3 regions of the Sphingomonas sp. Leaf28 genome follow, and region 3 is predicted to be linked to each of the others. Evidence: riboswitches for the same ligand, from Rfam matches in the RefSeq annotation. Region 3 holds a riboswitch; each other region holds the start of a gene.
The links. Region 3 has a riboswitch for cobalamin ahead of cobW (cobalamin biosynthesis protein CobW). Riboswitches for the same ligand answer to the same signal wherever they lie in the genome.
Positions count from the first base shown of each region.

Region 1: linked by a shared signal. The riboswitch ahead of ASE79_RS15505 (acyl-CoA thioesterase) and the one ahead of cobW (cobalamin biosynthesis protein CobW) in region 3 are both predicted to bind cobalamin.
Region 2: linked by a shared signal. The riboswitch ahead of ASE79_RS04115 (TonB-dependent receptor plug domain-containing protein) and the one ahead of cobW (cobalamin biosynthesis protein CobW) in region 3 are both predicted to bind cobalamin.

Region 1 is NZ_LMKX01000010.1:1,004-10,721, forward strand. It holds partial or broken gene ASE79_RS15485 (YadA family autotransporter adhesin) at 1-176, shown strand, start outside; gene bamE (outer membrane protein assembly factor BamE domain-containing protein) at 226-669, shown strand; gene ASE79_RS15495 (tetratricopeptide repeat protein) at 873-1,487, shown strand; gene ASE79_RS22070 (TetR/AcrR family transcriptional regulator) at 1,584-1,904, shown strand; gene ASE79_RS15500 (VOC family protein) at 3,287-3,646, opposite strand; gene ASE79_RS21065 (DUF6894 family protein) at 3,956-4,213, shown strand; gene ASE79_RS15505 (acyl-CoA thioesterase) at 4,374-5,138, opposite strand; cobalamin riboswitch at 5,243-5,443, opposite strand; cobalamin riboswitch at 5,602-5,825, shown strand; gene ASE79_RS15510 (putative oxygenase MesX) at 5,950-6,933, shown strand; gene ASE79_RS15515 (methionine synthase) at 6,961-7,989, shown strand; gene ASE79_RS15520 (TonB-dependent receptor) at 8,052-9,718, opposite strand, start outside.
Region 2 is NZ_LMKX01000001.1:873,896-884,058, reverse strand. It holds gene ASE79_RS04120 (TonB-dependent receptor) at 1-1,111, shown strand, start outside; cobalamin riboswitch at 1,163-1,380, shown strand; gene ASE79_RS04115 (TonB-dependent receptor plug domain-containing protein) at 1,493-3,391, shown strand; gene ASE79_RS04110 (ABC transporter substrate-binding protein) at 3,397-4,185, shown strand; gene ASE79_RS04105 (FecCD family ABC transporter permease) at 4,182-5,150, shown strand; gene ASE79_RS04100 (ABC transporter ATP-binding protein) at 5,141-5,944, shown strand; gene alr (alanine racemase) at 5,985-7,022, shown strand; gene ASE79_RS04090 (2OG-Fe(II) oxygenase) at 7,015-7,986, opposite strand; gene ASE79_RS04085 (TonB-dependent receptor domain-containing protein) at 8,101-10,163, opposite strand, start outside.
Region 3 is NZ_LMKX01000007.1:739,678-749,840, forward strand. It holds gene ASE79_RS09755 (HoxN/HupN/NixA family nickel/cobalt transporter) at 125-1,114, shown strand; cobalamin riboswitch at 1,272-1,489, shown strand; gene cobW (cobalamin biosynthesis protein CobW) at 1,593-2,642, shown strand; gene cobN (cobaltochelatase subunit CobN) at 2,652-5,882, shown strand; gene ASE79_RS09770 (cobalamin biosynthesis protein CobG) at 5,879-7,012, shown strand; gene ASE79_RS09775 (precorrin-8X methylmutase) at 7,013-7,642, shown strand; gene cobI (precorrin-2 C(20)-methyltransferase) at 7,639-8,376, shown strand; gene cobJ (precorrin-3B C(17)-methyltransferase) at 8,373-9,122, shown strand; gene ASE79_RS09790 (cobalt-precorrin-6A reductase) at 9,098-9,847, opposite strand; gene ASE79_RS09795 (bifunctional cobalt-precorrin-7 (C(5))-methyltransferase/cobalt-precorrin-6B (C(15))-methyltransferase) at 9,837-10,163, shown strand, end outside.

The DNA.
Region 1 (9,718 bases), on a different contig from region 3:
TCGAACCGGGCAAGAGCCTCGTTGCGGGAGGCGTTGGTACATACCGTGGTCAGGCCGCCTTCGCAGTTGGCGTTTCGCGGATCTTCGACGACGGCCACACCATTCTGAAGGCCGGCGTCAACCGCGACACGCGTGGAAACAGCGGTGCCAACGCAGGCATCGGGTACCAGTTCTGACTAATAGCGGGTCGCGTCACGTGACCCGCTCCTCCAGCGGAGAACCATCATGAAGCAGTATGTCAGTTTGATCCTTGCCTTGGCCGCGCCGGCGAGCCTCCTCGTACCAAAGGGCGCGGCCTTTTCCCAAGTCCCCACTATGTCTGCGCCATCCCCACGACCACTCGTCGATGGCAGCGCGTTCAAGACAAAGTCCGCTTATGATCGGAAAAAGGGCATCGTCATCCAGCCTTCAATAGTCAGATTGATTGTGCCAGGTATGGACAAGGACGCAGTCTACCGCATCGTCGGCGCGCCGCATTTCGGCGAGACCATGACGCGCACATTCAATTACATCCTGAATCTTACGGCAACAGGCGACGACCCGATGCGCTGCCGGATGCAGGTGGTCTTCGGAACTCCCCAGCAGGGGCCGCTGGCTAGCCGTCGGCCGATCGTGCTGCGGGTTGTTTGGCAGACGTCGGCATGTGCCGACCGGGTAGGTGCGGGATGACGTCAGGACGGCGGAACCGTTGTGTGATCCGACGCGGCGGACCTAACGGCTTGGCCTGGTGCAAGCCCACGTTACGCCTCGCTGCCGCGCTTCTGGCGGCACCTGTTTCGGTCAGCACGGCTCAAACGCCCCCCGTCGACGCGCACGTCTTTGCCGAAGACACGGCGCGAGAAGTGGCAGCTTTGGTAAAGCCGGGGGCCGTCTTGATCGTCGGTGAACCTCAAGGCTATTATCAGATGGCCGTTGTCGCGCAGCTTGAGGCGAAAGGCTTTGTGACCGCTACGAGGTCGGTAAAAGGCGGGATACCTACTCGATTTTTGATGGCCGATGGCGGGCGCAGTGGGGCGGCAAAAGTCGACCTGGCGGTCGGTACCACTATCCTCTGGCGCACGTATGAGCGTTCGAGCGGAAAGCCTTCCGGGACATGGAGAAAGCAGGCACCGACGCCGACGCCGGTCGACCAAACGCTGAATGAATCCGAACAGCTGTATCAGCTCGGCCGCAGCATCGAAAATCAATCGCCAGACCGCGCAATGAGATATTATCGGCTTGCGGCGGCGTTAGGCCACAGAGAAGCAGCCTTGCGCCTGGGGCTGACCTTGATCGCGAATGGCAAAGCGGAGGAAGGCATCCGGTTCATCACCGTCGCATCAAATGCCGGTAATGCCCAAGCTGAGTACGTTCTTGGCCTGGCGTACCTCAATGGCACCGGGATCGTGAAAGACCCGATCCGCGGTCGGAGCTTGCTCGGTAAGGCGGCAGATGCGGGTATAGTTGCAGCCAGTCGGGCTTTGGGCCGCGAGGCTTTGGGCAGATGATACAACTCTTATTGCAATGATGACGCAATACCGTAATTTTATCGAGGGACCATTTATATGGTGAGATTTTCCCCTGGTATTCGATCGCATACACGAATGACCTACGTTAGGCGCCGTCTTCAATTGCTAGATATAGCTCTAAGCACTATTGAGATGACCGGAACTGCATCTCTAAAACTTGGTGATCTTGCTAAGAAAGCAAATATTACCAGTCCCGCGGTGTATAGATATTTTGCCAACGTTGACATATTAATTTTTGAGTTGCGAGAGCATTTCTTTTACAAAGAGGACATATGCAGAGAAATATCAGATCATCTTGCAAAAAGGCATAGTTCGCAGCCCGTAGGCGTGACATTCGACAATTCAATCTATGCCATGTCGCGAAATGGACAGCGAAAAATCGGAGTATCTCACTGACCAGCCGGCTAAGGGTCTGCAACCATATCTCCTCCAAAACTATGGCAGGCCAGGGCTCACTGGCGGTTGCCAAGTGGCGTCGCTCCCTCCGATCGAGGTGGTGGAGCTGAGGTAATTTACCGTCAGGACATTAACGGTATTCAGTCCTAAGATTTATAGGACAACTAGTACAAGAGGCATCCCCAAAAGTAAAACGTACTACGTCGAATAATTGACCTAATTGATCTAGATTATATACTAAATTACTAATCTATATCATATGCGGCAAATGCATGGTGATGAGCGGCGAGCGCAAATAGCAAAGATGATACTATCTACGCGTCTGAATCGTAATGTGCTATTTCCTAGTAATATGTTTAATGACCACGCATGGATAATTTTGCTTACCCTATTTGTTGCCCACGCAGAAAATAGAATATTATCCAAGTCTGAGGTAATCCATAAGTTAGGCGCTAATGTAGAAACGTGTACGCGTTGGATAAAATACCTAATTCAAAGCCGACAAGTTTTTGATATAGAAAAAGGAAAAGACTTAGTTTTATCAGATGAAACGATATCTCGCCTAAGAAGCGTATTTGACGACGTTATCACCGAAATATATGGTTTTAGTAAGTGACCTATAATGATTTGTTAGTAACAGGTATATCATTAGATATTAATATACGATTCTTATCGATCTCGGATAGGGTAATAGATCAGAACTAAGCGGGAAGGTCATCGACGGTTGGCAGTCGAGCGATCTCCACCTCACATTGGGTTGAGTCAGGAGGTCCACCGGTTGGGCCCCCGACACGGACCAGCTTTGGCGCACAGCTTATTTAGCGTGTTTTGGCGCATGAAACCGGTGGAACAGCTAAATCTCATATTTCTCTAGTGAGGTGGTGTTCGAAGTGGTCGTACCATTGGTCGGCGAGGCCAGACAATCTCAAAGATGAAGCGACCTCTTGGAACGTATGTGGCGTTTGGCGGACAGCCCTGGCCAGTCGTTGGGGATGTTCGGCGATCCTCACGATCGAACGGTAAACAACCCCGGCTATTCCCAAAATTCGATCGATTCCGAGAACGCCCTCACCGTCTCACTGGCGGTTCCCTTTTGGGAATGGCCAAAATGACCAAACCGCCCAATCGCCCAATCGCCGACGCAAAGATGGGTAATTTGCATCCGCGAAAGCGGACATTGGTTCAGCACGACTTTTGCTCCGAACCTATAAAATCGGGTTCTAGCAAAGGTTGGGGTGGGCAAATGACAAGTTCTGTTATTACAAGGCCAACGTTCTAGGCTTTGCCGGTATGTGACATGCCAATAGTAGACGGTTTGGGCTAAACGGGTGGATATGTCCGGTATCCATTATGATGGTGGACGTGTGAGATCAGCTCTTTCGTCAACCGGTGAAATCCTTTGGGGGCTCCGCTATGATGATCCTGTTGCCATCCTGATCAGCAATCTCGGCTATAGCGCCGAAACTACCCCAGCTGATCGGGCCGATATCGAGACCCAGATCGGTAAGTCTGTCCTTTTCCGCGCCCATATTGGGCGTCACGATCGTAACTACGGACCGTCCAGCCTTCTCGAAATCGCAGATTAATTGAATACCCGCCGTGCCAATATTCCGCCACTGCGTCAGGGTAGGCATAGGATGGTCGTCAGCGGGTCGGGCAAGCAGAGTCGTATACCAATCTTCGGCGCGAGCCATGTCAGTTACACATGCCACCGCATACAAGCCTTGGATGTTCATCGCCATGCTCCGATCAGCCTCATTGATAAGCTAGCTCAACGTGGTCGTCCTCCACAATATCGCAGCGCAAGCTCTCCACAATCTTGGGGTGTTGCCAGCCACCTCTCACCGAACAGTTCGCCCAATTTCAGACGTTTTTTGATCGTCTACCTCGGCGGCAGACCAAGCGAAATGCGATTAAACATGAGCTACCAGACGGACCGTCAGGTCAGATGCGCCCAGTGGAACCGAAGCCCTACGGTATTCGCTTACGGTAAATCGTTGGTTGTCGGCGACTGAGAGACTTGGTGCTCCCGCGTAATTTCGGGAGTTCTAATGCCAATTTACTATTTCGAGATTGCCGATGCTAATCCGGCTATTCCCTGTGTCGGAGAGAATTTACCGTCGCTTGCTGCAGCCCGTTGCTTCGCACTAAAATATGCAGGTCTACTTATACGTGATCAGGGCGAGGTGTTCTGGGGCGGAGAAGAGTGGGTCATGACGGTATCGGACGTAAACCACCTAACGATGTTCACGATAATGATTTGCTCCACGGCCGCGCCCGCCACCTTGAACCTCAAGATGCTGATCTGAGAAAGCCATAGGCGGCTATCCCTCGCCCCTTCCCGAATGCAGGCGGTCTGCTTTCCTCTCCGTTCCAGACATTCCCGAAATTGGATCGATTCCGAGAACGCCCTCACCGTCTCACTGGCGGTTCCCTTTTGGGAAGGTTTGGGGGGCTGAAGGCCCGGTACTATCCGATACAACCGAACGGCTTCGCTCGACCATTTTCATCAACCGAAACCATCGTGGATAGAGCCGTGGCCGCATGTCGTCGTTCCCCGGATATTAAATCCTCGGCGCTAAGATCAACACTGATGCGCACGGAACTGCGCCCGGTCATCCGTACTTCGGCGGTTAGCTCGACCATCTCGCCCTTCTGGATAGGGGAACGGAAGTCGATCCGGTCAGATGCTGCCATAACCATTACCGCCCGGGCTTGGCGGGTTGAGGCAATGAATGCCGCCTTGCCCATCATGCGAAGTGCATCACCACCATAGAGGGTGCCGTAATGGTTGGTCTGGTTCGGGAAAATCATTTCGACCATTCGCAACGGCTGCACCGCATCATGCGGAACCATCTCACCCATCGGTGGCAGAGGGTCTTCGCTTCCGACTGCGACGAGCGTGAAACGGCCTCGCGTACACAGCCGTCGTTCGCCCGATACCGGTGCCTCCGCGATCAGTTCGACCTCGACGTCGAGCGACTTACGTCCAACCCGCACGACGCAACCTGTCACCTCGACCATATCGCCGATCCGGGCAGGCGCCGCGAAATCGATCTTTTCCGAAGAGGCGGTGACGAAGGCCGCGCGACCGTGGCGTGAGGCCGCCAGGAAGGCGACCTTGTCCATATGCGCCAGAGCCACACCACCGAACAGCGTGCCGTGGTGATTGGCGTCACCGGGGAAGACCATGTCGATCAGCTGAATAGGGGTGCTGTGGTGTTCCTGTGGCATCCTGGTCCTCAATCATTCGCGAGGGCATCCAGACGCCAGCGACCAACGGGAGAGGTACACCTCTTCCTACAGCACGCAGCGGCCAGACCGGGCACCCCGCCGGTGGTCGTTATGGCGTCGAAGGCAGGTATCCTGGCTCGCGGGTCATCGTCGAAATCCCGGCCTTCCCAGCGCGGAAGCGCCAGTGGCACACGAGGGAATTTCTACTCGCCGCTTACAGTTGCGGGGGCAGCATCGGAATCGAACCGATTTCCCGTCTTAGCCTTCGGCCAATCGGCGAAGGAACCTTGACCTCACTGAGGTCGCAGGAAACGGCCCTTTACGTCAAGGCCAAGTGGCTTCGCGGACTGAGAACGGCATGGTGGGCGTAGCCGTACCACCGTCCGCCATGCTTCCACTCATGCCGCCTCATCAACATATAAAGATATCTTTATATGTTTGTTGACAATGATCGCTCGCTCGTGTCGAACGGCCACGTCGAGGTTCCCCATTCCAGGCATGGCGATGGGGCTAAGACGGGAAGCCGGTGGTGTCCTTCGGGTCAGATTCCGGCGCTGCCCCCGCAACTGTAAGCGGCGAGTGGCGGCTCCATTTCGTGTCACTGGGTTCTCGCAAGGAGCCTGGGAAGGCCGGAGCCACTGCGTTGACCCGTAAGCCAGGATACCTGCCTTCGACGCCATAACGTTCCTCGGACGGGGGTTCCTCCGGTGGATCGCGCTTGATGCGACGGTCCGTGGCTTGCCGCCATCCGGGCCTGTTCACGCCTTGCGCGCTTTCGCCTGACCTCCCGCCCGCATAGCCAGGGTGAGTCATGACGAATAGCGGGTTCATATTCTCGATCAGCAGTATCCCGTTCGACGAGGATTATCGTCCGGCCGACAACACGCGCATCACCACCAATTTTGCCAATCTCGCGCGCGGAGACAGCCGACAGGAGAATCTGCGCAACACGCTGGTGATGATCGACCATCGGTTCAACGCGCTGATGCACTGGGATAATCCCAGGGGTGATCGCTACACGCTTGAGCTGAAGATCGTCTCGGCCGCGCTCACGCTCGGGGATGGTGCCGACGACGAAGCCTTCCCGCTGATCGAGATTCTGCACACGACCGTGACCGACCGGATCAGCGGAGAGCGATCCGACGGCATGATCGGCAACAACTTCTCGTCCTATGTACGTGACTACGATTTCAGCGTCGTCCTGCCTGACCACCTGAAGGCTGGGGGTGGCGGTGCGCCAGAGGGGTTCGGCGATCTGCACGGCAACTTGTTCAAGCACTTCCTTGGCTCGAGCGCCTACCGTGACAATTTCCGCAAGCCCCCGGTTATCTGCCTCAGCGTGTCGAGCAAGGAGGTGTATCACCGGACCGCCAACGTGCATCCGATCCTCGGCGTCGAGTACCGGAACGACAAGTTTTCCTCGACCGATCAGTATTTCGCCAAGATGGGTATGAAGGTGCGCTACTTCATGCCGCCACACAGCGTCGCGCCGTTCGCCGTCTATCACACCGGCGATCTTGTCAGCGACTACACCAACCTTGAACTTGCCAGCACCATCGCAACGATGGAGACGTTCCAGAAAATCTATCGTCCTGAAATCTACAATGCGAACTCGGTCGCGGCGGAGCATTATCAGCCGAGCCTGAAGTATCAGGACTATTCGCTGACTCGCATCGTCTACGATCGCGAGGAACGTGGTTGCCTCGCTGTCGAGCAGGGCAAATTCGCCGAAGAGCATTTCATCAAGCCGCACAGTGCCGCGCTTCGGCGCTGGTCCGCGACCTGCGGCCTCTGATCCCCACGACACGAAGGTATTTGCATCATGACGACATTGTTGCCGACGACGACCGCGGGTAGCCTGCCCAAGCCTTCCTGGCTCGCCCAGCCCGAGACCTTGTGGTCGCCCTGGAAGCTGGAGGGCGACGAGCTGGTCGCTGGCAAGCAGGACGCGCTCCGCCTCGCGGTCAAGGACCAACGGCAGGCGGGTATCGACATCCTCGGTGACGGCGAGCAGACCCGCCAGCACTTCGTCACGACCTTCATCGAGCATCTCGACGGTGTCGATTTCGAGAAGCGCGAGACGGTGCGCATCCGCAACCGCTACGACGCCAGCGTGCCGACGGTCGTCGGCGCCGTATCGCGCCCGAAATCGGTCTTCGTCGACGACGCCCGTTTCCTGCGCGCGCAGACCGATCAGCCGATCAAGTGGACGCTGCCGGGGCCGATGACGATGATCGATACCCTCTACGACGCGCATTACCGGAGCCGCGAGAAGCTGGCATGGGAGTTCGCCCGCATCCTCAACGAGGAAGCCCGCGAGCTGCAGGCGGTCGGCGTCGACATCATCCAGTTCGACGAACCCGCCTTCAACGTGTTTTTCAACGAGGCGAACGACTGGGGCATCGCTGCCCTGGAGCGCGCGGCCGAAGGGATGACGGCTGAGACCGCCGTCCACATCTGCTATGGCTATGGCATCAAGGCTAACACCGACTGGAAGAAGACGCTCGGCTCCGAATGGCGCCAGTACGAGGAAACCTTCCCCAACCTGCAAAGGTCGAAGATCGATATCATCTCGCTCGAATGCCAGAACTCGCGCGTGCCGATGGACCTGATCGAGCTCGTCCGCGGCAAGAAGGTGATGGTCGGCGCGATAGACGTCGCGACCGACACGATCGAGACGCCGGAGCAGGTTGCCGAAACATTGCGCAATGCGCTGCGCTTCGTCGATGCCGACAAGCTCTTGCCCGCCACCAACTGCGGGATGGCGCCGCTGTCGCGCGACGTCGCTCGGGGCAAGCTCCAGGCGCTGAGTGCCGGCGCGGAAATTGTGCGGCGAGAGATACTCGGCTGATCACGGCGGTGTTGCATCGCCAGCGCGGAACGGGTCCCAGGCTGGCGATGCCCTCGGCCAGGTCAGAAATTGACCCTGGTACCCAGACGCAAGGTTCGTGGTTCGACCACACGACTCAACCGGCCATCCGTTGGCCCTGAAGCGTCAAACGAGGGAATATAGGATTCGTAAAAATAGGCGATGTCCTTGTCACGGCTGTCGAGAATGTTGAGCACCTCGCCATACACCTCGAACCGGCCGATTTTGCGGGCCGCCCGGACGTTGACGACGGTGCTTCCTGAATCCCGGACGCTATTGTCTTCGATCAGCGGATAAGGCCCGAGGTGACGGACGCGAACGCTTGCCTCCCACGGATCGAGCACCAGCGCGATCCCGGCGGATGCGGCGTTCTCGAAGGCGTTCGGAATGCGATCACCATTGTCGTACCGCGACCGGCTCGCGGTGTAATTGCCGTCGATCGCAAGCCACGGCCTGGGCCGCCAGAACGCCACCAGTTCATAGCCACGACGCTCGCTGGCACCGGTCGGTTCGACCGCGTTGGAATCTCCGACGAAGCGCAGTTCGCTGTCGACGTCGAGCCACCAATAGGTCGCGGTCAGCGTAATGCCGGGTAACTGCCACCGGGCGCCGACTTCACGGCCGTTGCCGCGGACCAGCACAGGCACCGGCGTTTCGACGTTTACCGCGCCGCGGACGTCGTTGGAGTGGAACCCACGTCCCCAGTTGCCGTAGAACTCCAGCCGATCGGTCGGCGAGTACGCGATCGATGCCTTGGGCGATAGGATCGTGTCGTCGCCGCTGCCTTCCCCGGCCAACACCGCCGCCTGATCCCGCGCGCGAACGACGTAGTGATAATAGTCCCCGCGGACCCCACCGATCAGGCGGAGGCCCTTAACCGGCGTCCATGTCGCTTCGCCATACAAAGCTGCCGACGCTTCCTCGACATGGTAGCGGCCGAGCGATGACAGGAACGATCGCGCGCTGGTGCGGTACACACCGACGCTACCGATATGGTCGTAGCGCTCTTCGGTACCGAGCGAGACGGCGAGGGTCGGCGCGAGCGTCCAGCGCTTTTCGCCCCGTGCACCGACGATCCAGCGTTTGTCGAACTGGCGGATTTGCGCGCTGGTCCCGTCCGGATCGGTGTAGGTCGGGTTCGAATACATCGACCAGTCGTAGAACTGACCATACACATTGGCGTGCCAGTCCGGCTGGCGGACCGCGATATTGCCGACCAACCGTGTGGTCTCGCCGCGTGCAGTCGGATCGGGTGAGCAGAAGACGTCCTTGCAGAGCGCGGTACCGATTATGCGCTCCGGAATTTGTTCGGTCGGACGCCAGGTCGCGCGGTAGGCGTTGAGCGACGCTTCGATCTGGCCTGCACCGGCTGGAGCAGTATATTTCGCGAAGCCAGAGGCATGGCGCAGATGCTCAGGCTCCTCCCAAGGGCCGTCATAGACCTTGGTCTGCGCGACGAGCGTCAGTTTGCCGGTGCCGATCCCGTCGATCGTGCCACCCGCGGCGATCCGGCCATAGCCATAAGAGCCGCCCTCGACCGACAGGAACGGCCGGGCGAGGCCATCGATCGTGGTCATGTACGCAGCCCCCGCCAGCGCGAAGTCGCCGCCATCGGCACGGTATGGCCCTTTGCGAAAATCCTCGCGCGCGACGATCTCCGGGATCAGTCCGTTGAGATCGAGATAGCCCTGGCCGTGACCGTGCGTGCGCA
Region 2 (10,163 bases), on a different contig from region 3:
GCCCGCCACCGGGCTCGGCGGGCGGATCGAGATCCTGCCGCCGCTGGGCGAAAGCATCACGCTACGGCTGGGCGCGGATATCCGCGACGTCAGCGGCAAGACGCAGGAGCTCTATACCTTCGTGAACGCGGCACCGACGCGACGGCGCGAGGCCGGTGGCGGCACGACGACGACGGGCGCGTTCGCCGATGCCAGCCTGGTGGCGGGCGACGTCACGCTCAGCCTCGGCGGGCGGATCGACTGGTGGTCGATCGATGGCGGCTATCTGTCCGAACGGCCGCTGGCGGGCGGTGCGGCGCTGACCAACCTGCGCTATGCGGACCGCGATGGCCATGAGACGACCGGCCGGGCGGGCGTGGCGTATCAGCCGGTGGAGTCGATCACGCTGCGCGCCGCCGGCTATCGCGGCTGGCGGTTGCCGACGCTCAACGAGCTGTACCGCCCGTTCCGTGTCGGCAACGACGCGACCGCGGCGAACGCGCTGCTGTCGCCCGAGCGGCTGACGGGGATCGAGGCTGGCGTCACGCTGACGCCCGCGCCGGGGGTGACGATCGCCGCGACCTATTTCTACAACCGGCTCAAGGATGCGATCGCCAACGTCACGACGACCAGCCCGCCGCAGATCCTGCCGGGGGTGACGACCTACCGGGTCCGCCAGAATCTCGATGCGATCCGCGCGCACGGGTTCGAACTCGACGCGGCGTATCGCCCCGATGCGGGGCCGTTCGGCGTGCAGGCATCGTGGTCGCACACCAATTCGACGGTCGAGGGGTCCGGGCTCACCGCTGCGCTCGATGGCCTTCGCCCGGCGCAGACGCCGCGCGACCAGGTGTCGGGGACGGTCGACTGGCGGCGCGATGCCGCCGCGCTGTCGCTGACCGTGCGGCGGATCGGCCGGCAATATGACGACGACCAGAACAGCCGCGTGTTGGATCCGGCGACGACGCTCGATGGCTATGCCGCGCTGCCGATCACGCGCGCGCTGGTCGCCGAGCTGCGCGGCGAGAACCTGTTCGATGCGCGTGTCGAGGCGGGGATCAGCGGCGCGAATATCGTCGAGCGCGCCACGCCGCGGACGATCTGGGTCGGGTTGCGCTACGGCCTGCGCTGAGGGGGCAGGGTCGCATCCGCGCTTGCGTTGACCCGTGCCGGACCCGCGACTAATGCAAACCCTGTGAAGGGTTCCCGGCGACGGGATCAAAAGGGAAGCCGGTGCGCGGGCAGGGTCGTCAGGATCCCCATCCGCAAGACCGGCGCTGTCCCCGCAACTGTGACCGGATAGCGGCCACCCCGATTGCGCCACTGGGTCTCGGCCTGGGAAGGCGGGGTGGCAGCGACGACCCGGAAGCCAGGAGACCTGCCCGTCACGGTCGATCCACTGCGCGGGCGGGTGCTCCGGTGCGGACGAGTGCCCTATCGAAGGGGTGTCCTCGAGCGAGAGACGTCTGCCGGTCCGCGAATGGTCGTGGGCGGCTCTGCCAGGACGTGCCCCATGACGAAGTTCCTCCTCCTCCTGAGCGCCGCCGCGATCGCGGCATCGGCCGATGCCCAGACGCTCCCGGCCGCCGACGCGTCGGACGTCGTCGTGACCGCGACCCGAGTCGCGCAACCCGCCAGCGAGATCGGGCAGGCGGTGACCGTGATCGATCGCGCCGAGATCGAGCGGCGGCAGACGGTCGTGGTGTCCGATCTGCTCGCGACCACGCCCGGGGTCACCGTCACGCGTAACGGCACGCTAGGGGCGCTGACCGGCGTGCGGATCCGCGGTGCCGAATCCGACCAGACGTTGGTCGTGATCGACGGCGTGCGAGTCAACGATCCGGCCTCGACCGGCGGCGGCTTCGATTTTGGCAACCTGCTGGCGAGTTCGGTCGAGCGGATCGAGGTGCTGCGCGGCCCCAACTCGGTACCCTGGGGCAGCCAGGCGATCGGCGGCGTCGTCAACATCATCACCGCCGCCCCCGCCGAGGGGCTGCAGGCGCGCGCCAACGCCGAATATGGCTATGCCGACAGCATGTTCGCGAGCGCGGGCATCTCCGGCGCGACGGGGCCGGTGTCGGGCTCGCTCACCGGCGGGTATCTGCGCACCGACGGCATCTCGTCGGCGGCCAGCGGTACCGAGCGCGACGGCTATCGCCAATACGGCGCGACCGGCCGGCTGGGCGTCGAGTTCGCACCCGGGATCGGCCTCGATCTGCGTGGCTATTTCGCGGACAGCCGGGCCGAACTCGATGGCTTTCCCGCGCCGGACTATGTGCTTGCCGACACCGCGGACTATGGCAAGACGCAGGAGCTCTATGGCTATGCCGGGCTGCACGCGAACTTCGCCGACGGGCGGTTCAACAACCGAGTCGCGTTCACGATCGCCGACATCAACCGCGACACGTACGAACCGGCCTTTGGTGCAGAGCCGTCGTTCCTCGGCCGCGGCCGCAGCGAGCGCTACGAATATCAGGGCGACTTCCGCCCGCTCGACCAGGTTCGCGTCGTCGCCGGCGTCGAGCGCGAGAATAGCCGCTTCAACGACGGCTTCACCTATGCCGACACCGGCATCACCAGCGTCTACGGCCAGCTGATCGTCAAGCCGCTCGACATCCTCACGCTCACCGGCGGCGTCCGCAACGACGACCACGAGGATTTCGGCAACCACACGACGTTCGGCGCGAACGCGGCGCTGGCGCTGCGCACCGGGACCACCGTCCGCGCGAGCTATGGCGAGGGCTTCAAGGCGCCGACATTGTACCAGCTCTTCTCCGACTACGGGAACCGCGGCCTCGATCCGGAGACCGCCCGCAATTTCGACATCGGCGTCGAGCAGGCGTTCCTCGCCGACCGGGCGCGCGTCGGCGTGACCTATTTCAACCGCCGCACGCGCAACCAGATCGACTTCCGCGATTGCAGCCCGACAGAGCAGACGACCGCCGGTTCGATCTGCGTCGACCGCCCGTTCGGCGTCTATGACAATGTCGCGCGCGCGGAGGCGGACGGGGTCGAGGTTTCGCTCGCGCTGCGTCCGGTCGATCCGCTGACGCTGACCGCGAACTACAGCTATATCCACACGGAGAACCGCTCGATCGGTGCCAATTTCGGCAACACCCTCGCGCGGCGTCCCGAACAGACCGCGAGCGTCAACGCGGATTACCGGTTCGCGGTCGGGCTCTCGATCGGCGGCACGGTGTCGCTGGTCGGCGACAGCTTCGACGATGCCGCCAACATGACTCGCCTCGATGGCTATGCGCTCGCCAGCATCCGCGCGGAGGTGCCGATCACCGAGCAGGTCGCGCTCTACGGCCGCGTCGATAACCTCACCGACGCGCGCTACCAGACGGTGGCGGGCTATGGGAATTATGGCCGCGCAGCCTATGGCGGCGTCCGGCTGCGCCTGAAGTGAGGTCTGTGGGGATACTTCTCGCGCTGCTACTCGGCGCGTGTGCGCAACCGCCGACCGGGGGCGGGGGGATCGTCTCGACCAACCCTTGCGTGGATTCGGTGCTGATCCGGATCCTGCCGCCCGCGCGGATCGCCGCGATCAGCCATTATTCGCAGGCGCCGACGGCGACCTCGATCCCGCTCGACGTCGCGCGCCGCTTCCACGCGACCGCGGGGACCGCCGAGGAGGTGATCGCGCTGCACCCCGATCTGGTCATCGCCAGCACCTATACGCCGCCCGCGACGCAGGCGGCCTATGCGCGCGCCGGGCTGAAGACGCTGCTGCTCGGCATCCCCGATTCGATCGCGGAGAGCCAGGCGCAGGTCACGCAGATCGCCGACGCCGTCGGTGCGCCCGCAGGCGGCGCGCGGATCAACGCCGAGATCGATCGCGCGGTCGTGCGCTGGAGCCGCAAGGATGGACCCGCACCAGCCGCGTTGCTTTATATCAGCGGCGATCTGGCGACGGGGGGCAGCACGCTGTTGAACGAGATGATGACCCGCGTCGGCTTCCGCAACGCCGCCGCCACTTATGGCCTGACGCATACCGGCACGCTGTCCGCCGAGACGATCGTCACGCAGCCGCCCGCGGTCGTGATCGCCCCCGAACGCGTCAGTCGCGGCACGCTGCTGCGGCACCGGCTGCTGCCGACCACGCCGCAGGCCGTCTTCCCACGCGTCCTGATCAACTGCGGCGGCCCGACGCTGCCGCCCGCGCTCGAACGGCTCGCGGCGATCCGGGCGAGCGTGTCGTGAGCCGGCCGCTCAAGCTTGCGGCGCTGCTGCTGCTGGTGGTCGTCCTGTTCGGCCTGTCGCTCGGCTGCGGCAAGGTCTGGGTGCCGCTCGGCGCGTGGTTCTCGAGCGATCCGCGCTGGTGGATCATCCTCGAACTCCGCCTGCCGCGCGCGGTGCTCGGGCTTGCGCTCGGCGCGACGCTGGGGCTGTCGGGCGCGGTCCTGCAGGGCTATCTGCGCAACCCGCTCGCCGATCCCGCGGTGGTCGGCGTGTCGTCGGTCGCAGCGCTCGGCGCGGTCGCCGCGATCATTTTCGGGATCGGCTCGGGCTTCGCGATCTTCGTCGCCGCGATGCTCGGCGCGGGCGGCGCGGTCGCCATGCTCGCCGCGCTGACCTGGCGGTCGCCGAGCGCGATCACCTTCATCCTCGCGGGCACCGTGCTCGCCAGCCTGGCCGGCGCGCTGACCGCGTTCCTGATCTCGATCGCGCCGAACCCCTATGCGGTCGCCGAAGTGATCGACTGGATCATGGGCGCGCTGACCGATCGCGGCTGGGACGACCTGGCGCTCGCCTTGCCGCCGATGCTGGTCGGCGCGGTGCTCCTCCTGCTCACCGGGCGCGCGCTCGATGCGCTCTCGCTCGGCGAAGCGGCGGCACGGTCGCTCGGGATACGGATGGGCCGGGTCCGCTGGCAGGTGGTGCTCGGTACCGGCTTGGTGGTCGGCGCAGGCGTCGCGGTCACCGGCGTGATCGGGTTCGTCGGCCTGGTCGTCCCGCATCTGCTCCGGCCGATCTTCGGCCACCGCCCGAGCGACGTGCTGCTGCCCTCCGCGCTTGGCGGCGCGGCGCTCGTTCTCGCTGCCGACAGCCTCGTCCGCCTCGCACCCGGCGCGGGCGAAGTGCGGCTCGGCGTCGCGATGGCGCTGATCGGCGCGCCGTTCTTCCTCGGGGTGCTGATCAGGGAACGAGGCCGCGCATGGATCTGATCGTCGACGCGCTCAGCGTGAAGCTGGGCAAGCGCATCGTCCTGCACGATGCGTCCGCGCACCTGCGCCCTGGCCGCGTCACCGCGATCCTCGGCCCCAATGGCGCGGGCAAGAGCACGCTCGTCAAGGCCGCCGCCGCGCTGGTCGGGCGGGCCGGGGGATGCGTCCGGCTCGACGCGCAGGACGTGGCGACGATGGACCCCCGCGTCCGCGCGCGCGCGATCGGGTATCTGCCGCAGGACGCGACGGTGCACTGGAACATCGTCGCCCGCGATGTCGTGGCGCTCGGCCGCCTGCCGCACCTAGGCCCCCATGCCGCGCCGTCGCCCGCAGATCGCGCCGCCGTCGACCGCGCGATGCACGATACCGAGACGACCCACCTCGCCGATCGTCCGGTCGGCGAACTGTCCGGCGGCGAGCGCGCCCGCGTCCTGCTCGCGCGCGTTTTTGCCGGCGAACCCCGCTGGCTGCTTGCCGACGAACCGCTCGCCAGCCTCGACCCCGCACACCAGATCGACCTGCTCGCGCGCCTGCGCACCTACGCGGCGGGCGGGGCAGGGGTCGCGATCGTCCTCCACGACCTCGTCCAGGCGCAGCGCGCGGCGGACGATGCGCTGCTGATCGCCGAGGGCCGCGTCGTCGCGTTCGGGCCGGTCGCCGAAGTGATGACCGCGGACACGCTCGCACGCGTGTTCGGCGTCCGCGTCGCCCCGCTCGACGACGTCTCGGGCTTGGGGGAGGGTGGGGGCACGCGGCGCCTGCTGGTGCCGGTCGGCCGCATCGACTTGGCATAGACGGTCGACGCGCCCCGCCCGGCGCACTATCCCGCGCCGGGTGATCGATATTCCCGCCCCGCTCCGCCTGCGCCTCGACGGCGACGCCCTCGTCCAGAACTGGCGGACGCTCGACCGCATGAGCGGCGCTGCGGCCTGCGGCGCGGCGATCAAGGCCAATGGCTATGGCCTCGGCGCGACCGAGGTCGCTCGCCGCCTCGCCGACGCCGGCTGCCGCGATTTCTTCGTCTCGAACTGGCAGGAAGCCGCCGACCTCGCGCCGCTGGGGCTGACCGTCTCCGTCCTGCATGGCGTCCGCGAAGACGACATGCCCGCCGCCACCGCGGGTTTCGCCCGCCCGGTGCTCAACACCGCCACGCAGGTCGCACGCTGGAAGGCCGCAGGCGGCGGCGCGTGCGACGTGATGGTCGACACCGGCATGAACCGCCTCGGCGTGTCCGCGGACGACATTGCGGGGGGGCTGCTGGGCGATCTCCAGATCGAGACGCTGATGAGCCACCTCGCCTGCGCCGACGAGGAGTCGCCGATGAACGCCACCCAGCGCGACCGCTTCGCCGCGCTCGCCGGCCAGACCTCGGCGCGCCGGATGAGCCTCGCCAATTCCGCCGGCATCGCGCTGTCGGGCTACGCATTCGACCTGACCCGCCCCGGCCTCGCACTCTACGGCGGCGTCCCGCGCGGCGAACTCGGCGCGATCCGGCAGGTCGTCCGGCCCGAGGCGCAGATCCTGCAACGCCGCCGGGTTCGTGCAGGCGATACAGTCGGCTACAATGCGCAATGGACGGCCGCGGAGGACACCGAGGTCGCGATCCTCAATCTCGGTTATGCGGATGGTTATCGCCGGCATTTCACCAATATCGGTGCGGCGCTGGCGTCGGGTCGGGTCTTGCCTGTGCTCGGCAGGGTCTCGATGGACCTGGTCGCGATCGACGTCGACGCGGCCAAGGACCTGGCCGAGGGGGACTGGGTCGAACTGGACTATGCCCTGCCGGCCAGCGCAGCGGCGTCCGGACTGTCGCAATATGAGCTGCTCACCGGTCTCGGCCAGCGGTTCGATCGGGTGTGGGCGGCTAGCTGATCGTCCACGGGTCGATCGGGTCCGCCCGGATCCAGCGTGTCGCCAGCCATTTGGCGCCGTGCGTGACCGGCAAGCCCGCATGTCGGCTCGACTGGTCGATCGCGCCATCCCTGGTCAGTGTCCTGAACACGATCGCGTCGCCACCGCGCGGCGTGATGGTCAGGTTGCCGGCGGGAAAATGCGTTTCGCCGCCGCCATAGCCTTCGTTCAGATAGACCAGGACGGTCGCGACGCGCTGGTTCGCGGCATCCTGGATCGTGTCCAGGTGCAACCGGTATTGCTGGCCCGGCCGGTATCGCAGCACCGTCAGCGGTTCGCCTTGCCCGATGTCCGTACCGCTCGCGGCGGCGATGCGCCGGTTGATCGCGCGAACGACCAGATCCTCGCGCGCCGGCCCGATCGCGGTTCCGTCCGACGTCCGGATCGGATGCGCGATCCAGCGGCCGGTCCGCGGATCGATCACGCGCGCTGGCTCGAGCATCGCTGCGGCGACACCGGCGAGATGCGCGCACTCCGCCGCGGTCAATAATCGGGGAAAGCGGATGACGTCGGGCGACGCGCTGAGCGTCTCGGGCACCGGCAACGCGGTCGGCGCGCCAGCGGCGTCGATCGCCATCGCGTCGAGCAGCGTCAACTGCCCCAGCGCAACCGGATCGGCGCGCGCGGCCGTTCGCAACAGGGAAACCGCGCCGGGCCAATCGGGCGTACCGCCGCTGCCATTGGCGGTCAGCGCGATCTCCATCAGCGCGGCATCGACATGGCCGATCGACACCGCGCGCGCCAGCAGAGCGCGTGCCTGGACGAGGTCGCGCGGAACGACATCGCCCGCGAGATGCCACACCGCCAGTTGCATGATCGCGTCGACATCACCGCGATCGCCAGCACTGCGCAGGATCGCAAGCGCCTCCGAAGCTCGGCCGATCGAAACCAGATGCAGCGCGTTCGCCGCCGGGCTGTGGGTCATCCTGCTCTCCTATCAGACCGGCCCTATCAGACCGGATTCGCAAAGCGCCATCCGGCAACAAAAAAAGGGGCCAGGTTTCCCCGGCCCCTCATCACGTCTGCGTGTTCCGATCGCTCAGAACTTGGCGGTGACGCCAATGTAACCGAACCGGCCACGGTTGTCATAGATGGCGCTGCCTGCGCCGATACCCGTGAGACCGTAAGGCGGCTGCTTGTTGCTGACGTTGTTCACACCGAAATACGCGTTGAAGCGCTCGGTCACGTCCACCCCTGCACGAATGTCGTGATAGGTGACGGCCGGGTACTGTTCGATCGTCGCGTAATCGGCATTCTGCGGCGGCTGGCCGTTCAGCGCGTTATAGTCCTCGAACGTGTTCAGGTACATCTTGTCGATCCAGCGCACCGAATAGCCCAAGGTGACCTTGCCGACCTTCACGTCTGCACTGATGTTGAACTGGTCGGACGGATCGCCCAGCTCGCCCGTGATCGTGTTCTTGAAGCTTGGGTCGGCCGGATTGGTGTAGTTGTCGCGCTGGATCACGTGCGTCCAGATGCCCTTGGCGGACACTTCACCCCAGGCGAACCGGTGGTTGTACGCGATGTTGGTGTCGATGCCGGTCGCCTTCAGCTTTGCGAAGTTGGCCGTCGTCTGCAACAGCGACCCTTCGAGAACGCGGAACGGGATCTCGCCGCGCGGACCGCCACTGGCGCCGGCGCGCTGGAACAGGCCGCAGAACGGATTGTTCAGCGTCGGCGAATCGTAGCACAGGTTCAGGATGTTCTGCGCCGTCACTGCCGAGATCACCTTGTCGACGGTGATGTTGTAGTAATCGGTCGTGATCGACAGTCCTGGCAGGAAGCGCGGCTGGAACGCGCCACCGATCGTGTAGGACTTGGACGTCTCCGCCTCGAGCTGCGGGTTGCCGCCGCTGATGATCTCGAGCGACGAGCTGTAGACATAGTCGTAGCCTGCCGGTGCACCCGCTGCGGTGCAGTTCGCAGCGCGGGTCGCGGAGCCCGTGGCAAGGTTGCGGGCCGAGCAGGGGTCGTTCGGAGCCGGCGTGAAGTTCTGGCTCTGCGCCGAATACAGATCACCGAGGTACGGCGAGCGCACCGACTTCGAATAGGAGCCACGAACCATCAGGTCCCGGATCGGACGCCAGTTCACGCCGCCGCCATAGGCGTAGACGGTGCCGACCGAGCCCTTGTAATCCGCGACGCGGCCCGAACCGTTGATCGTCAGTTCCTGCAGAAGCGGAACGTCCTTGACCAGCGGGATCGAGATTTCGCCGAAGGCTTCCTTCACCTCGAACGCGGGCGAACGGAAGGTCGGGATGGCGTTGTAGAACGCATACCCGGCCTGCGTCACCGGATCGAGATCATAGGACAGCGTTTCGCGGCGATATTCGCCACCCAGCGAGAAGGCGATCGGACCGCCCGGCAGGGTGAACAACTGGCTGAGATCGCCGGACACGAAGCCCATGCCCTGGAACTGCGTCGCCTTGCCCATCGCTTCGGTCGACACGGTCAGGTACTGGCGCGCAGCCTGGCTGACCGAGCCATCGCCGAACGGATTGAGCGGAACGCACGCCGCCACGTCCGCTGCCAGGACCGCGGGATTGCCTGCCCGGTCGGTGCCGGCATAAGCCGGATTGACCTGCGAGCGGCAGACGATCTGGCCCGCTGCGTTGCGCACCGTATCGTTGGCGAGCAGGAAGCGCTGGCGGTTGATGTTGCCCTGGATGACGTTGCGTTCGCGATGCTCGCCATAGTTGGCGGACAGTTCGTAATGCCAATCGTCGTTGAAATCGCCGCGGACGCCGCCGACGATGCGGTAGGTCTCGCGCCGGATGTTCTCATCGCGGATGCCGAGATCGACATAGTTGCGACGGTTCGAGAAGCGGAACGTCCCCGCCGCGATCTGCGCCAGCGTGGCATTGCGCAGGGCAACGCCGGTTGCGTTCGTGCCGAACGCAGCGCCGGTGTTCGGATTGACGCCCGAGTTCACCGCTGCCGTCAACTGGGCGGTAATCGTCGCGCGTGCGCCCGCATCGAGATAGGGGTTGTCGAGACGGATGCCCTCGCGGTTGACCGGGCCGTTGCCGGTCGGGTTCGTCAGGACGTAGGACCGGTCGTTGAAGCCAGCGATCGGCGTGGCGTCGGCCAGCGTCTGCCCCT
Region 3 (10,163 bases):
CGGCAGGTCCCCGTCCTCGTCGGACGCCGGGGAGTTCTGCATGACGACGATGACGATCGATGAGCCCGCCAAGAAAACGCCCGGCGGGCCGGCACGGATGGCGACGCGCAAACGCATCGGCTGGATGTTCGCAAGCCTGGTCGCGGCCAATATCGCCGCCTGGGGCTGGGCCTTCTCACTGTTCCACGCGCAGCCGCTGATGCTCGGCACCGCGTTGCTCGCCTGGGGGCTGGGCCTGCGCCACGCAGTCGATGCGGATCATATCGCCGCGATCGACAATGTGACGCGCAAGCTGATGCAGGACGGCCAGCGCCCGATCGCGGTCGGCTTCTGGTTCGCGATCGGCCATTCGGGGATCGTGCTGATCGCCGCGGTCGCCATCGCGCTCACCGCCAGCGCGCTCGCGCAGTTCGAGGCGTTCAAACAGGTTGGCGGCGTGATCGCCACCGTCATCTCGGCAGTGTTCCTGTTCACGATCGCCGCGATGAACCTCGTCATCCTGCGCTCGGTCTGGCGGACGTTCGGCCATGTCCGCAGCGGCGGCGTCTATGTCGAGGAAGACCTTGATCTGCTGCTCGGCAACCGCGGGCTGCTCGCGCGTCTGTTCCGGCCGATGTTCCGGCTCGTCACGCGCAGCTGGCACATGGCGCCGCTCGGATTCCTGTTCGGGCTCGGCTTCGATACCGCAACCGAGGTCGCGATCCTCGGCCTGTCCGCGAGCCAGGCCGCGGACGGTCTGTCGATCGGCACCATCCTCGTCCTCCCGATCCTGTTCGCGACGGGCATGGCGCTGGTCGATACGGCGGACGGTGTCGTGATGCTCGGCGCGTATGAATGGGCGTTCGTGAAGCCGATCCGCAAGCTCTACTACAACATCACCATCACGCTGATCTCGGCAATCGTCGCGATCGCGATCGGCGGGATCGAGACGCTGGCGCTGCTGGGCGCCAAGCTCGGCCTGTCGGGGGGCGTCTGGGATCTGGCGGCCGCGCTGGGCGAGAATTTCAACGGCCTCGGCTTTGCGATCATCGGCCTGTTCGTGCTGTGCTGGGTGCTGAGCTTTGCGATCTATCGCTGGAAACGCTTCGACGAGATCGAGGTCGTGCACGGATGATACCCCTTCGTCATCCCGGGCTCGACCCGGGACCCAGAGCCAAACGCCGAGTCATGCGTGGCTCTGGATCCTGACTTTCGTCAGGATGACGGGCGCGAGCGAGTTGGCAGTCCCGTGATATTCCTCTAACCCCACGCCCGAGGCTCGGTTTTACCGAACTTCAACAGATCGCGCCGGTGCCCTTCGGGGCTTGAATGGGAATGCGGTGCGGGAGGATGTCCTTCCAATGCCGCGGCTGTCCCTGCAACTGTAAGCGGTGAGCGAGACGCACAGGCCCTTCGCGAGGGGGGCAGCCACTGGGTCGAAGACCTGGGAAGGCGTGTGTCGAGCTTTGACCCGTGAGCCAGGAGACCTGCCAGCGTAACGGTCGCTCTTGCCTTGATCCAGGGGATGGTCGCGGCACGGTACTCCGTCTGAGCGACGAACGCGTGCGGCCGAAAGGTCGTGCGTGCCTGCGTATGCTCGAAGGAGAACAAGAATGTCGGACCGCTCGCCCACCCTGGCAAAAGTCCCCGTCACCATCGTCACCGGCTTTCTTGGCGCGGGCAAGACGACGCTCATCAGCCACCTGATCCGCAACGCGGGCGGCCGCCGGCTGGCGGTCGTGGTGAACGAATTCGGCACGCTGGGCATCGATGGCGACATCCTCAAGGGTTGCGCGATCCCCGATTGCCCCGCGGAGAACGTCGTCGAACTGGCCAATGGCTGCATCTGCTGCACCGTCGCCGACGATTTCATCCCGACCGTCGAGACTTTGCTCGCGCTCGACCCGCGCCCCGATCACATCCTGATCGAGACGTCGGGTCTCGCGCTCCCCAAGCCGCTGCTGAAGGCGTTCGACTGGCCCGCGATCCGCTCGCGCATCACCGTCGACGGCGTCATCGCGCTCGCCGATGCGGAGGCGGTCGCCGCCGGCCGGTTCGCGCCCGACGTCGCCGCGCTCGATGCGCAGCGCGCCGCCGATCCGAGCGTCGATCACGAGACGCCGCTCTCGGAAGTGTTCGAGGACCAACTCGCCTGCGCCGATCTCGTCCTGCTCACCAAGGTCGATCTTGCCGGTCCCGAGGGCGTCGCCAAGGCGCGCGCGGTCATCGCCGCCGAGTCCGCCCGCCCGCTTCCGGTGATCGACCTGACCGACGGCATCATCGACCCGCGCGTGATCCTGGGCCTGAACGCCGCCGCCGAGGACGATATCGCCAGCCGCCCGTCGCATCACGACGGCGAGGACGATCACGAGCATGACGATTTCGACAGCGTCGTCGTCGCGCTCGGCGAGATCGCCGATCCGGCCGAGCTTGCCGCCAAAATCGAGGCGCTCGCCCGCAGCGCCGACATCCTGCGCGTAAAGGGCTATGCCGCGGTCACCGGCAAGCCGATGCGCATGCTCGTCCAGGCGGTCGGCGCACGAGTCCGCACGCAATATGACCGCCCCTGGCGCGCCGACGAACCCCGCCGCACGCAGCTGGTGGTCATCGCCGAGCATGATCGCATCGACGAGGCCCGCATCAAGGCCGCGCTGGACGCCTGAGGCGCCACGATGCACGTCGTCTTCCGCGAGACCCACGGGCTGGAGGAAAACGCGGTCCCGCAGGATCTCGCGCAATCCCCCGCGGACCTCGTCGTCCTGTCCTTTTCCGACGGCGACCTCGGCGCGTTCGCCGCGGGCTGGCGGCGTGCGGATGCCGCCGGGCGGCGCCTGCCGTCACTGCGCCTCGCGAACCTGGCGGTGCTCCAGCACCCGCTGTCGGTCGACACCTATGTCGAGCAGACGCTGGCGGGCGCGAAGGGGATCCTGATCCGGCTAATCGGCGGGCGGTCCTATTGGAGCTACGGCCTGCAACAGGTCGAACATCTCGCGCGGGAAAAGGGCATCGCGTTGGCGGTCCTCGCCGCAGACGGTCGGATCGATACGCGGCTCGATGCCGCCTCGACGATCCCGGTCTCGACGCTGCGCCAGCTCGCGACGCTGTGCGATACCGGCGGGGCGGTCGCGGCGCACGCGGCGCTGGCGCAGTTCGCGCTCGCCGCGGGCTGCTATGCCGGCCCGGTCGCCGGGGTCCGCGCGATCGCCGACGTGGGGGGATGGCAGCCGCAGGACGGCGTGACCTGCCCCGCCGCGTTCGCGCTGACGGCGAAGCGGCCACGCGTGCTGATCGTCTTCTACCGCTCGTATCTCACCGCGGCCGATCTCCACCCGATCGAAGCGCTCCACGGCGAATTGACCGGGCGCGGCTTCGACGTCATCGGGCTGTTCGCGCCCTCGCTGAAAGCGCCGGACGCAGCCGGCTGGCTGGCGCGCTGGGTGGGCGTGCTGGCGCCGGCTGCGATCGTCAACGCCACCGCCTTCTCCGCGCGCGGGGCGACCGACGCCACGCCGCTCGACGGTGCCGGAGTCCCGGTGTTCCAGATCGCGCTGTCGACCTCCGACCGCGCAGCCTGGGCGGGCGCAACGCGCGGCCTGTCGCCTGCCGACCTCGCCATGCACGTCGTCCTGCCCGAAGTGGACGGCCGCCTGTTTGCCGGCGTCGCCAGCTTCAAGGAAGCCGCAGCCCGGGACGGCGATCTAGAATATACCCGCCGCGAACACCGCGCCGACCCGGACCGCATCGCCGCCATCGCCGCGCGCATCGCAGCGTGGATCAGCCTCGCCAGCAAGCCCGTTGCCGATCACCGCATCGCGATCGTCCTGTCGACCTACCCCGGCAAGGCGTACCAGATGGCGCACGCCGTCGGGCTCGACGCGCTGGCGTCGACGCAGGCGATCCTCGCCAATCTCACCGCCGCCGGCTATGCGATCACGCCCGACGACCGCGACCTTGCGACGGCGCGGATATACTGGCCGCTCGCCGCGTATCGGACCGCGCTCGCAAAGCTACCCGCGGGTCTCCGCCAGGAGCTTCACGACGTCTGGGGCGAGCCTGGTGAAGACTTCGGCTTCACCGCGATCGACCAGGGCGGCGCGCTGATCGCGCTGCAACCCGAACGCGGCCGCAGCGAAGACCGCGCGGACGAGTATCACGATCTGTCCCGCTGTCCGTCGCACACCTATGTCGCCTTCTACCTCTGGCTGCACGCCCGCGGGATCGATGCGCTGGTCCATGTCGGCGCGCACGGCACGCTCGAATGGCTGCCCGGCAAGTCGGTCGCGCTGTCCGACGGGTGCTGGCCCGAGGCGCTGACCGCGGCGATGCCCGTCATCTACCCGTTCATCGTCAACGATCCCGGCGAAGCCGCGCAGGCCAAACGCCGCATCGGCGCGGTCACGCTCGGCCATGTCCCGCCGCCGCTCGAACGAACGCGCACCGGCGCCGGGCTTGGCCGCCTCGAAGCGCTGCTCGACGAATTCTCCAATGCCGACGGCCTTGATCCCGCGCGGCGTGATCGGTTGCAGCGCGACATTCGCGACGAAGCGACCGCCACCGGCCTCGCGGCGACGCTGGGGCTCGACGACGCGCAGTCGCCCGCGGACGCGATCACGCGCATCGACACGTTCGTGTGCGACGTGAAGGAGAGCCAATATGGCGACGGTCTCCACATCTATGGCCGTGGCGAGCACGGGGCGGCGGAACGCGTGGGATTGCTGTCGGCGCTCCAGGGGAAACGCGTCGCCTCGGGCCCGTCCGGCTCGCCGTGGCGCGGTCGATCCGACGTCCTCCCGACCGGCCGCAACCTGTACACCACCGATCCACGCGCCGTCCCGTCGCGCGCCGCGCATCGCCAGGGCGTGACGCTCGCCGACGAACTCGTCCGCCGCCATCTGCAGGACCATGGCGACTATCCCCGCACGCTCGTTATCGACCTCTGGGCGTCGGCGACGATGCGCACCGCGGGCGAGGAGTTCGCGATGGCACTCCATCTGCTCGGTGCGGAACCCGTCTGGGACATGCAGTCCGACCGCGTGACGGGCGTCGAGATCCTCCCGCTTCCCACGTTCGACCGGCCCCGCATCGACGTCACGCTGCGCATATCCGGGCTGTTCCGCGACGCCTTCCCGACGCTGTGCACGATGTTCGGCCAGGCGGTGCGCGCGCTCGGCGTGCGCGACGAACCCGCGGACTGGAACCCGTTCGTCGGCAGACCGTCGACGCCGCGCGTCTATGGTCCCGAACCGGGCCGCTACGGCCTGAGCATGGGCGACGCCGCGGAGACCTATACGCCCGACGCGCGCCTCGATGCCGGCAAGGCGTGGCTGTCGGCCTCCGCCCACGCGTTCGACGACGGCAACGACACCTTCGACCCTATCGGCATCCGCGACCGCGTCGCCGCCGCCGACGCCTTCGTCCACGTGCAGGACCTGCCCGAGACCGACCTGCTCCTCGCGGCAGACTATGCCGCGCACGAAGCGGGCTTCGCCGCCGCGCAAGCGATCGCGGGTGGAAACGCCACGCTCTACCATCTCGACGCGCGCGACCCGAGCCAGGCCAGGGCCCGCCCGCTGAAGGAAGAGATCGCCCGCGTCGTCCACGCCCGCGCGCATCCCGGCTGGGTGGATGGCATGATGCGCCACGGCTTTCGCGGCGGTGCGGAGATCGCCGCGACGCTCGACCATCTCGGCGCGTTCGCGCATCTTGCAGGCGTAGTCCGCCCCGAACTGATCGACCTCTATCACGATGCGACGCTCGGCCGGGACGACGTTCTGGCGTTCCTCGCCCAGGCCAACTCCGAAGCGCTCGCGGCGATGCAGGCGCGCTTCGCCGCGCTCCACGCCGCCGGTCTCTGGCCGACGCGCCGCAACTCGATCCTCGCGCAGCTCGACCTGCCGGCATGAGCGGGTTCGTCGTCAAGGGCTGGTGCCCCGATGCGTGGCGCCCGATGATGGCCGGCGACGGCCTGCTCGTCCGCATCCGCCCGCCGCTGGGCCGCCTGACCCGGGCGCAGACCATCGGCCTGTGCGCCGCTGCAGTTCGCCACGGCAGCGGCCAGATCGACGTCACCAGCCGCGCCAACCTCCAGATCCGGGGCGTTTCCGACGACGAGTGGCGCCCGTTGATCGACGCCATGCTCGAACTCGGCCTGATCGACCCCGATACGGCGCGTGAGGCCCGCGCCAACATCCTCGTCGCTCCCGATTGGCGCGAAGGCGACGACACGCACCGCATCGCTTCCGAATTGCACGCCCGACTGCACGAGCTGCCGGACCTTCCCGGCAAGGTCGGCTTCGCGATCGACGCGGGCGTCACGCCAATGCTCGCGGACGCATCCGCGGACTTCCGGATCGAACGCGCCGCGAGCGGCCACCTGATCCTCCGCGCCGACGGCCGGGATCACGGCAGGCCGCTGTCGCCCGGCACCGAAGTCGACCGACTGATCGCGCTCGCCCGCTGGTTCGTCGACAGTGGCGGCACCGCCAGCGGGCGCATGGCGCGTCATCACGCACCGCTGCCGGATTGGGCCGCCGCGACGATCGCCCCCGCCGGGTCCGCACCCCGGCTCGAACCCGGCCCGCACGCGCTCGGGCTGCCCTTCGGTCGCATCGAAGCGTCGGCGCTCACCCGCCTGCTCGAGGTCGAGCCCGCGATCCGCGCGATCCGCCTGACGCCTTGGCATATCGCGGTCCTGGAAACGGAGTCGCCGCTCGCGGCTACACCCGATCCCGCCGCCTTCATCACCACGCCGTCCACGGCGCTGCTCCGCACCGACGCCTGCGTCGGCGCCCCCGCCTGCCCGCAAGCCACGGTCGAGACCCGCACCCTCGCCCGCCGCCTCGCGCCGCACGTCGTCGGACGCCTCCACGTCTCCGGATGCGCCAAGGGGTGTGCGCGCGCTGGCCCGGCGGACGTCACGCTGACAGGTTGCGACGGCCGCTACGACCTCGCGTTCGATGCGCGCGCCGGTGCACCCCCTTCCCGCGCGGGACTCGATACCGCGCAGATCCTCGCCCAGTTCGGAGCCGCCTGAATGCCGTACGCCTATGAAACCGACGGCGGGGCGATCTATCGCCAGTCGTTCGCGATGATCCGCGCAGAAGCCGATCTCGCCCGGTTTTCACCCGAGGAAGAGCCGGTCGCCGTCCGCATGATCCACGCTGCCGGGCTGGTCGGCCTCGCGCAGCATATCCGCTTCTCGCCGAGCTTCGCGGTCGATGCGCGCCGCGCGCTCCATGCGGGTGCCCCGATCCTCTGCGATGCACGCATGGTCACCGAAGGCATCACGCGCGCCAGATTGCCCGCTGACAACCGCATCGTCTGCACGTTGCACGCCCCCGAGACGCCCGATCTCGCACGCGCGATGGGCAACACGCGATCGGCCGCCGCGCTCGAATTCTGGCGCCCGCATCTGGCCGGCGCGGTCGTCGCGATCGGCAACGCGCCGACCGCGCTGTTCCACCTGCTCAACATGCTTGAGGACCCGGATTGCCCGCGCCCTGCTGCGATCATCGGCTGCCCGGTCGGCTTTGTCGGCGCGGTCGAATCGAAGGCGGCGCTCTGGACCGACCAGCCCGTCCCCTGCGTCGTCGTCGAGGGCCGGATGGGCGGCAGCGCGATCACCGTGGCGGCGATCAACGCGCTGGCGAGCGGCACCGAATGACCGCGGTGCGACCGGGTGGCATGATCCACGGCGTCGGGCTGGGGCCGGGCGCGCAGGACCTGATGAGCGTCCGTTCGGATCGCCTCGTCCGGACTGCGCGCCACGTCGCCTATTTCCGCAAGGCCGGGCGTCCTGGGCAGGCGCGCAAGATCGTCGAAGGCATGCTCCGCGCGGATGTGGTCGAATTCCCGATGGAATATCCGGTGACCACCGAGATTCCCGTATCGGACCCGCGCTACAACGACTGCCTGTCGGCCTTCTACAGCCGCTGTATCGACCATCTCGCGTCCCTCGCACGCGCTGGCGAGGACGTCGTCGTGCTCTGCGAAGGCGATCCGTTCTTCTACGGCTCGTTCATGCACCTCTATACGCGCCTCCAGACGATCGCACCGGTCGCGGTCGTCCCCGGCATCACCGGGATGTCGGGCGCATGGACCGCGAGCGGCGCGCCGATCACCTGGGGCGACGATGTGCTCACGGTCCTGATGGGCACGCTGCCGGAGGCGGATCTGGTCCGCCGGATCCGCGACACCGACGCGCTGGTGGTGATGAAGATCGGCCGCCACCTCGACAAGCTCCGCCGCGCGGTCGCCGCCGCCGGGCGCGAGGACGAGGCATGGCTGGTCGAATACGCCGCGATGGCCGATCAGCGGGTCACCCGGCTGTGCGATGCCGACGCGATCACGCCCTATTTCTCGATCCTGCTGATCCACGGCCAGGGGCGGCGCCCATGACCGGCTCGCTCGCGATCGCCGGCCTCGGCCCCGGCGATACCGCACTCGTGACGCCGGAGGTCACCGCCGCGCTCGCCGATGCGACCGACGTCATCGGCTACATCCCCTATGTCGCGCGGGTCGCGCCGCGTGAAGGTCTCACGCTCCACCCGAGCGACAACCGCGTCGAACTCGACCGCGCCACGCACGCGCTCCAACTCGCGGCGGAGGGCCACCGCGTCGTCGTCGTATCGTCCGGCGATCCGGGCGTCTTCGCCATGGCCGCCGCGGTGTTCGAAGCACTCGAGGCCGGCCCGCCGCAGTGGTGCGACCTCGACATCCGCGTCCTCCCCGGCATCACCGCGATGCTTGCCGCGAGCGCGCGCGCGGGTGCGCCGCTCGGACATGATTTCTGCGCGATCAACCTGTCGGACAATCTCAAGCCCTGGCCGCTGATCGAGCGCCGCGTGCGCCTCGCTGCCGAAGCCGACTTCGCAATCGCCTTCTACAATCCTCGCTCGAAGGCGCGACCCGATGCGCTGATCCGTGTCTTCGAGATCCTCCGCGAGACCTGCCGGGACGATCGTCCGGTCCTGTTCGCCCGCGCCGTCTCCACCCCGGACGAAACTTTACGCATCGTCGCGTTGCCCGCAGCGCGCGCGGAGATGGCCGACATGCGGACGATGATCATCATCGGCTCCAGCCTCACACGAATCATCGAACGCCCCGCCGGCCCGATCCTTTACACGCCGCGGTCGGCACCATGATCGATCCAGCGCAGGACCGCCGCCGGCGCATGCACCTCCAGCCGCGCCGGCAGGACCGGCCGATCGATCATGATTACCCGCAGCCCGAGCGCGCGCGCGGCATGCAGCTTGGCGTCGGCACCGGTCCCACCCGCATTCTTGCAGACCACGACCTCGATCCCGTGCGCCTCCATCAGCCGCCGGTCCCCCTCGGCGTCGAACGGTCCCCGGTCGACCACAAGATGATGCCGCGGCAACCCCGGCGGATGGTCGGGCGTATCGACGAACCGCAGCAGATACGCGTGCTGCGGCTGCACCGCGAACGCATCGACATGAAGTCGTCCGAGCGCCAGCATCACGCGCTGCGGCGGCCCGGCGAGTGCGGCGACCGCCGCCTCGATATCGGCAACGCGAGTCCACCGATCGCCCGCCACCGGCACCCAGGCGGGCCGGGTCAGCGCGATGTGCGCGACCCCCGCGTGCGCAGCGGCGAGGACGGCATTCGCGCTCATCCGGGCGGCGAACGGATGCGTGGCGTCGACCAGATGCGTCACGCCGTGATCGCGGAGATAGGCGGCCAGCCCCTCGACACCGCCAAAGCCGCCAACCCGCGTCGGGATCGGCTGAACCTTCGGGCTTGCCACGCGCCCGGCATAGCTGAGCACCGCCGTATCGCCGCGCGCCGCCAGCATCGCAGCGAGTGCGCTGGCCTCCGTCGTGCCGCCCAGCACCAGGATGTTCGACATGACTGACATTCCCTGGCTGACGATCATCGGATTGAACGAAGACGGCGCGGACGGCCTGTCCGCATCGGCAAAAGCGGCGCTGGACGAGGCTGAGCTCGTCACCGGCGCGCCCCGCCATCTCGCGCTGCTGCCCAATCTTAGGAGCGCGGTCATGCCGTGGCCAGTCCCGTTCGACGCCGGAATCGCACGCCTGCTGAACCAACGCGGTCGCCGTGTCGCGATGCTCGTGTCGGGCGATCCGTTCTGGTTCGGCGCAGGCACTGCGGTAACCCGCCATCTCGCCCCGACGGAGTGGGTCGCGCATCCCGCACCCTCG